One region of the Arthrobacter burdickii genome, then DNA from elsewhere that is predicted to be linked to it. Evidence: riboswitches for the same ligand, from Rfam matches in the RefSeq annotation. Region 1 holds a riboswitch; each other region holds the start of a gene.
What was found. Region 1 has a riboswitch for cyclic di-AMP ahead of P5G52_RS00595 (C40 family peptidase). Riboswitches for the same ligand answer to the same signal wherever they lie in the genome.

Region 1 (4,317 bases):
CCACACTGGTCCGGTCACTGATGGGCTGGTTCCCCGACGGCGTCCCGTCCTCCTACGACCTCTCCAGCATCCGCGTCCTGGGGACGGTCGGCGAGGCGGTCAACCCCGAGGCGTGGCGCTGGTTCCGCAGGAACCTCGGTCGCGACGAGGTTCCCGTCGTGGACACCTGGTGGCAGTCCGAGACCGGGGCCACGGTCCTCTCGCCCAGCCCCACGGACACCGACTTCAAGCCCGGTTGCGCCGCGCGGGCCCTCCCGGGCGTCAGCACCCGCATCGTGGACGAGGAGGGCCGCCCGGTGCCTCCCGGCGTGCAGGGGCTGATCGTCGTGGACCGCCACGGCCCAGCCATGGCACGCACCGTCTGGGGCAACCCGCAGCGCTACCTCGACTCCTACTGGCGGAAGTTCGCCGCGCAGGGGTGGTTCCTGGCCGGCGACGGCGCCCGGTACGACGACGACGGCGACACCTGGATCCTGGGGCGCGTGGACGAGGTCATCAACGTCTCCGGCCACCGCCTCTCCACGATCGAGATCGAGTCCGCGCTCGTGGCGCACCCGCTCGTGACCGAAGCCGGCGCCTGCCCTGTTCCCGACCCACTGACGGGCCACGCCATCGCGGCGTTCGTGGTGCTGGCGCCGGGCGCGGATCCGGACGCGGACGTGTCGGCCACGCTGCGCGCCCATGTCGCGGAGGCCATCGGGCCGATCGCGCGGCCCTCGGCCGTCGTCGTCGTTCCCGATGTGCCCAAGACGAGGTCCGGGAAGATCATGCGGCGCCTGCTGACGCAGCTCTACGAGGGCTCGCCGCTCGGTGACACCACCTCGCTGCAGAACGAGGGCTGCATCCCCGGCATCCAGGACGTCCTGGCCGGCAGGAACTGACCCGCCTAGAAACTGACCCGCGTTAAAAGGAGGAAGCGGCAGGCGCCCCGTCCAAGCACCTGCCGCTTCCCGTGTGGGGTCCGTCCCGGTACTAGCCCGCTACCCGAACGAAGGATGCTCCCGGGAGGTCCGAGAGAGGGTGCTGCATGGTGAGGTTCGAGCCGTTCATGCCGCTGCTGATGACCTGGCCACCGCCGACGTAGATCGCCACGTGGCCGGCCGTGATGACGATGTCGCCGGGGGCCGGGGTCGCCACGGTGGTGCCGAACTGGAAGAACTGCGAGGGGCCGAGGTCGCCGACGGGGATGCCGGCGGCACGCAGTGCGGTCTCCACCAGGACGGTGCAGTCCTGGATCATGCCGGCTGCGAGCTGCGCCTGTGCCGATGCCACGAGGGTGCCGGCGACGCCGCTGGAGGAAGCGATCGGGGCGATGTCCGCCGAGGCGAGGTACACGCTCGATGCGGGAGCGGGAGCGGGAGCGACCGGGGCCGGCGCGACGGTTGCGGCCTGCTGGACCGGCGCTGCCGGGGCGAGAGCGGGTGCCTGCTGGGTCACCGCTGCGGGAGCGGTGGCCACGGGAACGGACACGACGGGAACGGCGGTCTGCGCCGGGGCCTGCGATCCGGCTCCGGCGGGGATGGCGATGCTGTCGCCCGGGAAGATCACCGAGGTGAGCGAGAGGCCGTTCGCCGCCAGGACCGCGGTCAGGTCCACGCCGTAGGCGGCCGAGATCGCGCTGAGGGTGTCGCCCGCGACGACGGTGTGGGTGGTGCCCGATGCGGCGGGTGGAGCAGCGGGTGCCGGAGCGACCGACGCAGCGGCAGCAGCAGCGGGAACCGGCGTCGTGCCCTGGTCGGTGTATTCACCGGCGTGGGCGGTGCCGACCGCACCGAGCGCGAGGCCCGAGGTGACGGCGACGATGGCGATCGGCCGGCCGACGGCGGTGGCCGAAGCCTTCGCGGCGCGGGACAGGCCCGTCAGCGCGAGGTTGCCGTCGATGTCGGCACGGTGGCGTGCCGGGGAAGTCTTTCGTGACATGGATCTATACCTCTCCCATGCCTGCGGGGTGAGCTGTCGGGTTCGGATGGGAGACACCCGGCCGTGCGCACATCGGTTTCGGAACTGCGCAGCGACTTGACCCCAGGGACGCAGGCTGGACCTGCACGTCCCGGTGGAACTGTGGTTCCCCCGTCCCCGCCTCGGTGATGACGAACGTATCCCGTTCGGCGGCAGGGCTCGGCAATCCATCCGGGAGGGCCTCCCATGGACGGAGGCACGCTTCGACGATACCCAGCGCTCCCCGCGTTTGTCACATTTGCATAACGGCCCGTATCCTACGCGCGGAGGGACCGCCAGCGACGGAAGGCGAGGACCGTCCCACCCGCGCTGAGGGCCAGCAGCACCCACTGCTGCACGTAGAACCAGGCGGAGGCCGCCGCCCCGGCACTGCCCGCGACCAGCAGGAGGCTGCTCCCCAGGGTGACGGTCAGCACGACACCGACGCAGAAGAGCGTGTTCCAGAGCTTGCGTTCCTGCGTGCGTTCCGCGGACTTCCAGCTATCCATTCCTCCACCCTAGGCATGAGAGCCCACGCCCGGTGATGCATCCCTGCCACCGGGCGACACATTGTTTGGTTCTGCGGCCCTCCGATGTCACACTCGACGTTGACCATCCCGAGCGGCTGAGAGATCTGGCTCACTGACGCCGCAGCAACCCTGGCCCCCGCACCATCGCGGCGACATTAGGGTGCTACTGCCAGACCGATGGAGGAAACCATGAGCGTCGCCGACCTTTCCACACCCCTGAAATTCGCCTACTGGGTCCCCAACGTCAGTGGCGGCCTGGTGGTCTCGACCATCGAGCAGCGCACCAGCTGGGACTTCGACTACAACAAGAAGCTCGCTCGCATCGCGGAGGACGCCGGCTTCGAGTACGCCCTGTCCCAGACCCGCTACGCCGCGTCCTACGGCGCGGACAAGCAGCACGAGGCGACGTCGTTCTCCCTGGCCCTGCTGGCGGCCACCGAGAAGCTGAAGGTGATCGCCGCCGTCCACCCGGGCATGTGGCACCCCGGTGTGCTCGCGAAGTACATCATCACCGCGGACCACATCTCGAACGGCCGCGCCGCCGTCAACATCGTCTCCGGCTGGCTAAAGGACGAGTTCACCAACTTCGGCCTCGAGTGGCTCGAGCACGACGAGCGCTACGTCCGCACCGAGGAGTTCATCCGCGTGCTGCGCGGGCTCTGGACGGAGGAGGGCTACAGCCAGGCGGGCAAGTACTACAACATCAAGGACTTCACCCTGAACCCGGCGCCCGTGGACGTCCCGGGGCGTCCCCACCCCGAGATCTTCTTCGGCGGGAACTCGACGGCGGCCCAGGCCACCGCGGGCCGCGTGGCCGACTGGTACTTCTCCAACGGCAAGGACCTCGAGGGGTTCAAGGAGAACATCGCCGGCGTCCGGGCGTCCGCCGAGCAGGCCGGACGGCGTCCGAAGTACGGCCTCAACGGGTTCGTCATCGCCCGCGACTCCGAGAAGGAGGCGCGCGACACCCTGCGCGAGATCGTCGAGAAGGCACACCGCCCCGCGGTGGAGGGCTTCCGCGACGCCGTGCAGGAAGCGGGTCCCTCGACGAAGGACGGCAAGGGCATGTGGGCCGACTCCACCTTCGAGGACCTCGTGCAGTACAACGACGGCTTCAAGACCCAACTCATCGGGACGCCCGAGCAGATCGCCGAGCGCATCGTGGAGTACAAGAAGATCGGCGTGAACCTCTTCCTCACCTGCTATCTGCACTTCCAGGAGGAAGTGGCCGCCTTCGGCACCGATATCCTGCCGATCGTGCGGGAACTCGAGGCGGATGCGGCCCGCAGGGCGGGAGTGGACTTCGATCCCGACGGCACGCTCGCCGTCCCCAGCAAGGCAGGTGTCTGATGGCAGAACGTTCCTTCGGTTTCCGTACGCGGGCGCTCCACGCCGGCGGTACGCCGGACGCCACCCACGGCGCCCGGGCCGTGCCGATCTACCAGACGACGTCGTTCGTCTTCAAGGACACGAACGACGCCGCCAACCTCTTCGCCCTGCAGAAGTACGGCAATATCTACTCGCGCATCGGAAACCCCACCGTCGCGGCGTTCGAGGAGCGCATCGCGTCCCTCGAGGGCGGCATCGGTGCGGTGGCGACGGCGTCGGGCATGAGCGCGGAGTTCATCACCTTCGCGGCGCTCTGCCAGGCAGGCGACCACATCGTCGCCGCCTCGCAGCTGTACGGCGGGACGGTCACCCAGCTGGATGTCACGCTGCGCCGTTTCGGCATCGAGACCACCTTCGTCCCGGGAACGGATCCGGCCGACTACGCGGCGGCGATCCGCGAGAACACCAAGGCCGTCTACGCCGAGGTCATCGCGAACCCCTCGGGCGAGATCGCGGACCT
Region 2 (4,317 bases), 2.1 Mb from region 1:
ATCTCAGTTCGCCTTTGACTTTCAGTGTCAAGGATCTCGGACGCAGTCCGGGAAGCATGCGGACAGTTGAAGAACATGTACCGGCACCGAAGGACTTCGGCGTCGCACTGATCGGTGTGCAGGAAGGTTCCGAGATGGAACTGGACCTGCGGTTCGAATCGGTGCACGAGGGGATCCTGGTGTCGGGAACGGCAAACGTCGAGGTAACCGGCGAGTGCGGCCGTTGCCTGGAGCCACTGCGGTTCGACCGCGACGTGGACATCCAGGAACTCTTCTTCTACAGCGACTCCCAGTCGCTGTCGGTGGAAGAGGACGAAGAACAGTACAGGGTGGAGAACGATTCGGTCGATCTGGAACCCGTGCTGAGGGATGCGGTGGTTACGTCGCTGCCATTCCAGCCGGTGTGCCGGGAGGATTGCAAGGGTCTGTGCTCCGAATGCGGAGCCCGGCTCAACGACGATCCGGACCACCACCATGAAGTTTTGGATCCTCGCTGGTCAGCCCTTGCCGGGCTGGCAGGCACCGCCGCTGAGAATGACGCGGCAACCAAGTCAGAGTCAGACGAGAGAGAAGAGAGTTAGCCGTGGCTGTCCCGAAGCGGAAGATGTCCCGCGCGAATACCCGTGCACGCCGGTCCCAGTGGAAGGCAACCGCCCCCAAGCTGGTCAAGACCATCGAGAACGGCCGCGTCACCTACAGCCTCGCCCACCAGGCCAAGGTTGTCACCGACTCAGCCGGTACCCCGCTGTTCCTTGAGTACAAGGGCCGCAAGGTAGCCGACGTCTAACAACGGACCGCAGCCTGCCGCACGCCTGGTGCTGGGGCAGGCATCCGTCCGATGCTGGATCAGCTGATGCGGTTGTGAAGAATACAGCAGAACTCACGAAGCGTCTCGGTGTCGATATCGACACCGAGACGCTTCGTCTTGCCCTGACGCACCGGTCCTACGCCTACGAACAGGGCGGGATCCCCACGAACGAGCGCCTGGAGTTCCTCGGTGACTCCGTGCTCGGCCTGTCGGTGACGGACGCGTTGTACCGGGACAATCCCGGCCTCTCCGAGGGTGAACTCGCGAAGCGGCGTTCCGCCGTCGTCAGCACCAAGGCGCTGGCGGGGGTGGCCCGTTCCCTCGATCTCGGCAACTACGTGCTGCTCGGCCAGGGGGAGAAGCTCACCAATGGCCGCGACAAGGCCTCCATTCTCGCGGACACCATGGAAGCCGTCATCGGCGCGGCATACCTGAGTCACGGGATCGAGACCGCTCGCGCGATGGTCATGCGGCTCATCGGTCCGCTCCTGCGGGACTCAGCGGTCCTCGGGGAGGGTACCGACTGGAAGACCCGTATCCAGGAGACCGCCGCCGCCCGTCGCCTGGGGCTGATCGACTACCAGGTCGACGGGACCGGCCCCGACCACGCCCGAACGTTCACGGCGCGCCTGGTGATCGGCGGCGTCGACTACGGATCCGGCTGCGGGCACTCCAAGAAGGAAGCGGAGCAGGCGGCGGCGGCCGAGTCGTGGAGGCTCCTCGCCGAGGCACCTGGCGCGGATGCCGGGCCCGAAGCGGCCGGCGGTTCCTCCGCGGACAGGGCCTGAGTGCCTGAACTCCCCGAGGTCGAGGTGGTGCGCCGAGGCCTGGCGCGCTGGGTGACCGGGCGTACGGTCGAGGACGTCGACGTGCTCGACGCGCGATCGCTTCGACGACACGTCCACGGGGTCGAGGATTTTCGCGGCAACGTCACGGGCGCCCGCGTGACCGACGTCGTCCGTCGCGGGAAGTTCCTCTGGATGATCCTCGAGGATCCGGACGGCCCCCGCAGCGCTCTCGCAGCCGCTCCTTCCACCGCCCTCATGGCCCACCTCGGGATGAGCGGGCAGCTGCTCATCGAGGAGCCCGACGCCCCGCTGGAGAAGCACCTGAAGGTGCGGCTGAGACTGTCCGCAGCAAGCGATGCCGACGGTACGCCGCTTCCGGCGGACCTGCGCTTCGTGGACCAGCGGATCTTCGGCGGCATGTTCGTGACGGACCTCGAGCCGACGACGGATGGCCGGCCGGGCGGACTCGGGGGCGGAAGCCTCCCGCTCATTCCCCGGCAGGCCGCGCACATCGCCCGTGATCCCCTCGACCCGGCGTTCTCCGCGGAGTCCTTCCACCGCCGGCTCCGGGAGCGGAAGACCAGCCTCAAGCGTGCGCTCCTCGACCAGGGGCTCATCTCGGGCATCGGGAACATCTACGCCGACGAGGCCTTGTGGGCGGCGAGGATGCACTACGCGCGTCCCACCGACACCCTCCGCCGGCCGGACACCCTCCGCATCGTCGAGGCGGTCACGACCGTCATGCGGCGGGCACTGGAGGCCGGCGGCACCAGTTTCGACTCGCTGTACGTCAACGTCAACGGTGCGTCCGGCTACTTCGCACGCGACCTGGAAGCCTACGGGCGTGCCGGGCAGCCCTGCCGCCGGTGCCTGTCGGAGGGCCGGACGACCCTCATGCGACGGGAGGCATTCATGAACCGGTCGTCCTTCCTCTGCCTCTTCTGCCAGCCCAGACCGCGCAACGCGCGAGCCTAGCCGAGGCTCCGAAACCCCGTCGCGATGCGGGGTTCGTGACCCAAACGTGACAAGACGCGATCGACCGCGTACGGTTAAGCCCGCGCCCGGTCCACCACGGACGGGCGCCCATCCTCGCACTGCCTAACCCTGTCGATGAGGATGGACCGTTCGCTCAACACGTTCGACAGGGGCGGGGGAACCAATAGCGGACTCACTTGTGAGTCCTTGGGGTTAAGACGCGCGTAGACCAGCACCGGGGGCGGTGGTCTGCGAGAAACACGTCCGGATGTCCCATCCGAACCCGACAGCTAACTTCGTAGGCATTGGGAAAGGCAACAGCATGTCCAAGAAGAGCAATTTCGCGCGCCACCGGGCAGTCCCCACGCGCATCAACCCCCTCGTCACCGCATCCCGCGCGGTCAGCGCCACCGCTTCGGTGGCCGGCAAGCCCGCCGCCGTCGTTGTTGCCGCTTCCGGCATCATGCTCGGTGCAGCGCTTCCGGCAAGCGCCGCCGGCGAGATCAGCGTCGAGTCCATCAGCACCCAGCCGGCAGCGGCGACCACCGTTGCGGCAGGTACCTACACTGTCCAGGCCGGTGACACCCTCGGGAGCATCGCAGCAGCCCACGGTGTGAGCCTCGAGGCCGTCTTCACGGCCAACGGCCTCGGGTACAGCTCGATCATCTACCCCGGCCAGTCGATCTCCCTCGGCGGTTCCGCTGCACCCCAGCAGTACTCCACCCAGTCTGCAGCCATCGTCGCCGCTCCCGTAGCTGCACCCGTCGCTGCACCCGTAGCGGCTCCCGTAGCTGCTCCGGCAGGCAACTCGACGGGCCTCAGCACGCAGGCTGCGGCGTTCTCGCCGGTAGCGACCAGCGGCATCACCGCGACCGCGATGCAGGGCCTCGGCTCGGCATACGTCTACGGCGGCACCTCCTTCGGCGCCTGGGACTGCTCCGGCTTCGTGCAGTGGGTCTACGCACAGAACGGCATCAGTCTGCCGCGCACCACCTGGTCGCAGTTCGCAGCCCTGACGCCCACCAGCAACCCCCAGCCGGGCGACCTGGTGAGCCAGAACGGCGGCAGTCACGTCGGTATCTACCTCGGCAACGGCCAGATGATCAGCGCGCTGAACCCCTCGCAGGGAACGCTCGTGCACTCGGTCAACGCCATGTCGGTGGACGGCTACTACACGCGATAACCCTGCACCGGCCCTGCGCCGGTACCAGGACGATACGAAGGAAGGGCGGGATGCACAGCATCCCGCCCTTCCTTGTCGGTCCGGTCGGTCCGGTCGGTCCGGTCGGTTCTGCCGGTTCCTGGTGCCGGGTCAGCCGCGGTAGTGCGCAGCGAGCCGCTCGAGGCCTTCCTCGATGCTGACGGACGGCTGCCAGTCCAGCACCGCCCGCGTGTGCCGCTGGTCGAACCAGTGCGCCGTGGAGAGCTGTTCGGCCAGGAAACGGGTCATGGGGGGCTCCTCCGCACGTCCGAGTGCCAGCCATGCCCGTTCGATCACCGCGCCGGCGCCCCGGGCCAGCGCCCCCGGCACCGACCAGGCGGGGGGCCGGACGCCGCCGGAGCGGCAGATGCCGCCCAGCAGCTCCGCGATGGGGCGCGGCTCGCCGTTCGTGACCACGAATGCCTGCCCCTGCGCGGCCTGCATGCGATCGAGGCAGGCGACGATGGCCGATGCCGCGTTGTCCACGTAGGTGGTGTCGATGAGTGCGGTACCGCCGTCGAGCAGCGGCAGGCGACCATGCCGGG
Region 3 (4,317 bases), on a different contig from region 1:
ACTGAACACGCAGCCGCGGTCCGCCCCGGGGAAGGGCCGGATCCGGGAGGGGTTCCGCTACGTACGGCAGCGGCCGGACCTTCTGATGGTCCTGCTCGCGATCTTCATCGTCGGCACCTTCGGGCTCAACTTCGCCGTCTTCATCGCCGCCATGGCGCGCACGGAGTTCGGCCAGGACGCAGGCGTCTTCGGCGTCCTGTCCTCGGTGATGGCCGTCGGCTCGGTCGCCGGCGCCCTGCTGTCCGCACGGCGGGAACGGCCCCGCCTGCGCTTCGTCTTCGGTGCTGCGGCGGCGTTCGGGGTCGCCTGCCTGCTGGCCGCCCTGGCACCCAGCCTGGAGCTCTTCGGGCTGGCCCTGGTCCCGGTCGGCCTGTTCGCGCTGACGCTGATGACCAGCGCCAACGCCTATGTGCAGACGACCACCGACCCGGTGATGCGTGGCCGTGTCATGGCCCTCTACTTCGCCATCTTCCTCGGCGGGACTCCGCTGGGGGCGCCCGTCGTGGGCTGGGTCTCCGACGCCTTCGGTCCGAGGTGGAGCCTCGGGGTGGCCGCCGCCTCGGGGCTCATCGCCGCCGCGGCGGGCATCTTCTGGGCGTGGCGCTACCACGACGTGCGGCTGCGCTACGACCGTTCCGCTCCTCGCCGCCTCCGGCTGGACCACGAGGCCGGCGCGACGGAGGAACCCTCCTAGAGGAGGTTGTCGACCACGTGGTCGATGCAGGCGAGGAGCGCCGAGACGTCCTCGGGCTCGATGGCCACGAAGGTGGCGATACGCAGCTGGTTGCGGCCGAGCTTGCGGTACGGCTCGACGTCGACGACGCCGTTCGCGCGCAGGATCGCGGCGATGCGTGCCGCGTCCACCGCGTCGTCGAAGTCCACCGTCACGATCACGTTGGAGCGGTCCTCGGTACGGGCCACGTAGGGGCTCGCCACCGGCGAGGCCTCCGCCCACGAGTAGATGCGCCCGGCGGAGTCCGCGGTCCGGGCCGCGGCGAACGGCAGGCCGCCCTGGGCGTTCAGCCATTCGACCTGCGCGTCGAGCGTGACCAGGGTGGACAGCGACGGGGTGTTGTACGTCTGGTTCAGGCGGGAGTTGTCGATCGCCGTCTGGAGGTTGAGGAAGTCCGGGATCCACCGGTCACCGGCGTTGATCCGCGCGGCACGCTCCAGCGCGGCGGGGGAGAAGAGCCCGAGCCACAGGCCGCCGTCGGAGGCGAAGTTCTTCTGCGGAGCGAAGTAGTAGACGTCGGCCTGCGACACGTCGACGTCGAGGCCGCCGGCCGCGGACGTAGCGTCGACGAGGACCAGGGCGCCGTCGTCTGCCCCCTCGACCCTCCGCACAGGAGCCGCGACCCCCGTCGAGGTCTCGTTCTGCGGCCAGGCGTAGGTGTCGACGCCGGCCTCCGCGACGGGGTCGGGGCGGGTGCCGGGCTCGGCGGTGATGATGCTCGATGCGCCGAGGAACGGCGCCTTGTCGGTCGCGGAGGCGAACTTCGAACCGAATTCGCCGAAGGAGAGGTGCTGCGCCTTCCGGTCGACGAGCCCGAACGCCGCCACGTCCCAGAACGCGGTCGACCCGCCGACGCCGAGGACCACCTCGTACCCTTCGGGGGCGCCGAAGAAGGTGCTGAGCCCCTCACGCACGCGGCCCACCAGGTTGCGGACGGGAGCCTGGCGGTGGGAGGTCCCCAGCAGCGACGGCCCGGCGGACACCAGTGCGTCGATCTGCCCGCTCCGGACCTTGGACGGACCCGCGCCGAAACGTCCGTCCGCGGGCAGCAGGTGGTCGGGGATGCGGGGCAGGTCGTTCATGGTCGCTCCAGCTGTGTCGGCGGCGGGTATCGCCCTCATTCTGCCCCAGCGGAGGTCGGCCCTCCATTTGTGAACGCCGGAGCGGGGACGCCTCCTGCACCGGCCGGCGGCGGCGTCGGAGCTGATTGCCGGGCGCGTCGCGCCATGGGTTAACCTTGGGAGGCGTGGGGCGGAGCTGGCTGTGCCGGCCGTGGCACCCCCACCGGCGTGAGGCATTCCAGCCGCGCGACCTCACCGCACCAAGGAGCTGAACCGCATGACGGACCTCATCGACACCACCGAGATGTACCTGCGGACCATCCTTGAGCTCGAGGAAGAGAACATCGTCGCCCTCCGTGCCCGCATCGCCGAGCGGCTTCGCCACTCGGGGCCGACCGTGTCCCAGACCATCGGTCGCATGGAACGCGACGGACTCGTTGTCGTCTCCGGCGACCGGCACCTCGAGCTGACCGAACTGGGTCGACGCAGGGCCACCGGGGTCATGAGGAAGCACCGCCTCGCGGAGCGGCTCCTGAGCGACGTCATCGGGCTCGACTGGGCCTACGTCCACGACGAGGCCTGCCGCTGGGAGCACGTCATGAGTGAGCGCGTGGAGCGCCGGCTCTACGAGCTCCTCGGAAAGCCCTCCGAATCCCCGTACGGCAACCCGATCCCGGGACTCGAGGCCATCGGCGGCGTCCAGTCCGAGCTGTTCACCGACGGCGTCGTCACGCTGCTCTCCGCGATGGGCACGTACTCGCCGGAGAAGCAGGTCACGCTCGTGCGGCTGGCGGAGCCGATCCAGGTGGATCCGGAACTCCTCACGCAGCTCGACGAGGGCGGCCTGCGCCCCGGAGCGCAGCTGAACCTCGAGTCCGTCGGAGGGTACGTCTCCGTGCGCGTGCCCGGCGTCGAGGGTGCGCTGGAGCTACCCCCCGAGGTGGCGTCCCACGTGTTCGTCTCCGTCGCGGCGTGAGTGCCGTCACCAATAACACACCATTCTGTGATCAGAATGTGACATAACCGGCGTTTGTGTTGTACGGTTCATTTCGTGCCAAATTCGCTCTAGATCCGGCACCCTCCTGCAAATCGCCTAGCTCTGCCATTGCTCGAGGTCCGTCCGCACCATCGCATGGCAGAGGCGGGGGAACCAAGTTTCGGGTTTCTTTCGAGAAATCCTTGGGGTGAAGTCGCTGTTACCGCAGCGGCCGGGTGACTCCCATCCGAATCCGACAGCTCACCTCGCAGGCATTGGGAGAGGTAATCCAACGTGTCCACCAGCTCTTCGCTGGGCCGCCACCGCGCGCCCCAGAACGCCAACCCGCTGACCGCTCTTTCCGCCGCAGTAGCGTCGAACGCAGGATCGGTCGGCCGCCAGGCCGCCGTCATCGCCGCCGCTTCCGGCCTCGTACTGACCAGCGGAGTTGCAGCCAACGCCGCCGATCTCCAGCCGCAGCGCGACGTCGCATCCTCCAGCATCACCGTCACCTCGGCCCGTCAGGCCGTCGTCGCGTCGTCCAAGACCGTCGTGTCCTTCAACAGGACCGCGGTGAAGGTCCACGCCAAGCCGGTCGTCGCCAAGAAGGCTCCGGCCGTCAAGGCACCCGCCGCCCCGGCTCCGGTCGTCGAGGCTCCCGCAGCTCCGGCCCCCGCCGCCCCGGCTCCCGTCGTCGAGGCACCCGCCGCTCCGGCTGCTCCGGCTCCCGTCGTGAAGGCACCCGCTGCTCCGGCTCCCGCCGCCCAGACCGTCGCTGCCGTCCAGGCCGTCGCCGCTCCCGCGCCGGCTCCCGTAGCCGCCCCGGCTCCCGCAGCTGCCCCGGCACCTGCTCCTGCACCTGCTCCCGCCCCGGCACCTGCTCCCAAGCCTGCAGCCTCCTCTGGTGTCGCCGCGACCATCGCCGCCGCTGCCAAGGGCCAGCTCGGCGTCATGCAGGACTGCACGCGCCTCGTCAGCAACTCCCTCGCCGCTGCCGGCATCAACTTCCACGGCTGGCCGGCAGGGTACCTGTCCCTGGGCCGCACCGTGAGCGCCGGCGAGGCCATCCCGGGCGACCTCATCTACTACGCCGACGGCGGCATGGGCGCAGCCCACATCGCGGTCTACATCGGTGGCGGCCAGGCCGTCCACGGTGGATTCAACGGCAACACCACGGTGATCGCACCGGCCGAGCTCGGCTCGGGTGGCGTGTACATCCGCGTCGGCGGCTGATCACCGCACGAACGATACGCAAGGGAACCGGCACACTGTGCCGGTTCCCTTGCGTTTAAGCGGTCGCGGGAGCGGCAAGGGCCGCACGTCAACCCCCTCCGGAGTTCGCGGCAGGCAGGTACCCTTGCAGTGTCAATCCGAAGCTCTTCTCCCGTACCCCGGGATGGCAACCGGTGCGGGGAACAGGTCAGCAATGAGGCCAACGCATGCGCACTCTTGTTCTGAATGCTGGGTATGAACCACTTGCGGTCATCACGTTCCGCCGGGCACTGGTGCTCGTGCTCACGGGGAAGGCGAGCGTCATCGCGGAGGAC

Region 2: another riboswitch for cyclic di-AMP. It lies ahead of P5G52_RS10500 (C40 family peptidase); the one in region 1 lies ahead of P5G52_RS00595 (C40 family peptidase).
Region 3: another riboswitch for cyclic di-AMP. It lies ahead of P5G52_RS14905 (NlpC/P60 family protein); the one in region 1 lies ahead of P5G52_RS00595 (C40 family peptidase).

What each region holds. Positions count from the first base shown of each region.
Region 1 covers NZ_JAROCG010000001.1:139,748-144,064, forward strand. The annotation lists gene acs (acetate--CoA ligase) at 1-881, shown strand, start outside; gene P5G52_RS00595 (C40 family peptidase) at 973-1,920, opposite strand; cyclic di-AMP (ydaO/yuaA leader) riboswitch at 1,924-2,097, opposite strand; gene P5G52_RS00600 (hypothetical protein) at 2,217-2,447, opposite strand; SAM riboswitch class I at 2,548-2,652, shown strand; gene sfnG (dimethylsulfone monooxygenase SfnG) at 2,646-3,818, shown strand; gene P5G52_RS00610 (O-acetylhomoserine aminocarboxypropyltransferase/cysteine synthase family protein) at 3,818-4,317, shown strand, end outside.
Region 2 covers NZ_JAROCG010000001.1:2,257,260-2,261,576, forward strand. The annotation lists gene P5G52_RS10480 (YceD family protein) at 15-581, shown strand; gene rpmF (50S ribosomal protein L32) at 584-787, shown strand; gene rnc (ribonuclease III) at 862-1,596, shown strand; gene mutM (bifunctional DNA-formamidopyrimidine glycosylase/DNA-(apurinic or apyrimidinic site) lyase) at 1,597-2,571, shown strand; cyclic di-AMP (ydaO/yuaA leader) riboswitch at 2,713-2,891, shown strand; gene P5G52_RS10500 (C40 family peptidase) at 2,894-3,754, shown strand; gene P5G52_RS10505 (NAD-dependent epimerase/dehydratase family protein) at 3,884-4,317, opposite strand, start outside.
Region 3 covers NZ_JAROCG010000002.1:46,155-50,471, forward strand. The annotation lists gene P5G52_RS14890 (MFS transporter) at 1-694, shown strand, start outside; gene serC (phosphoserine transaminase) at 691-1,815, opposite strand; gene P5G52_RS14900 (iron-dependent transcriptional repressor DtxR) at 2,072-2,770, shown strand; cyclic di-AMP (ydaO/yuaA leader) riboswitch at 2,891-3,059, shown strand; gene P5G52_RS14905 (NlpC/P60 family protein) at 3,065-4,003, shown strand; gene P5G52_RS14910 (HNH endonuclease) at 4,210-4,317, shown strand, end outside.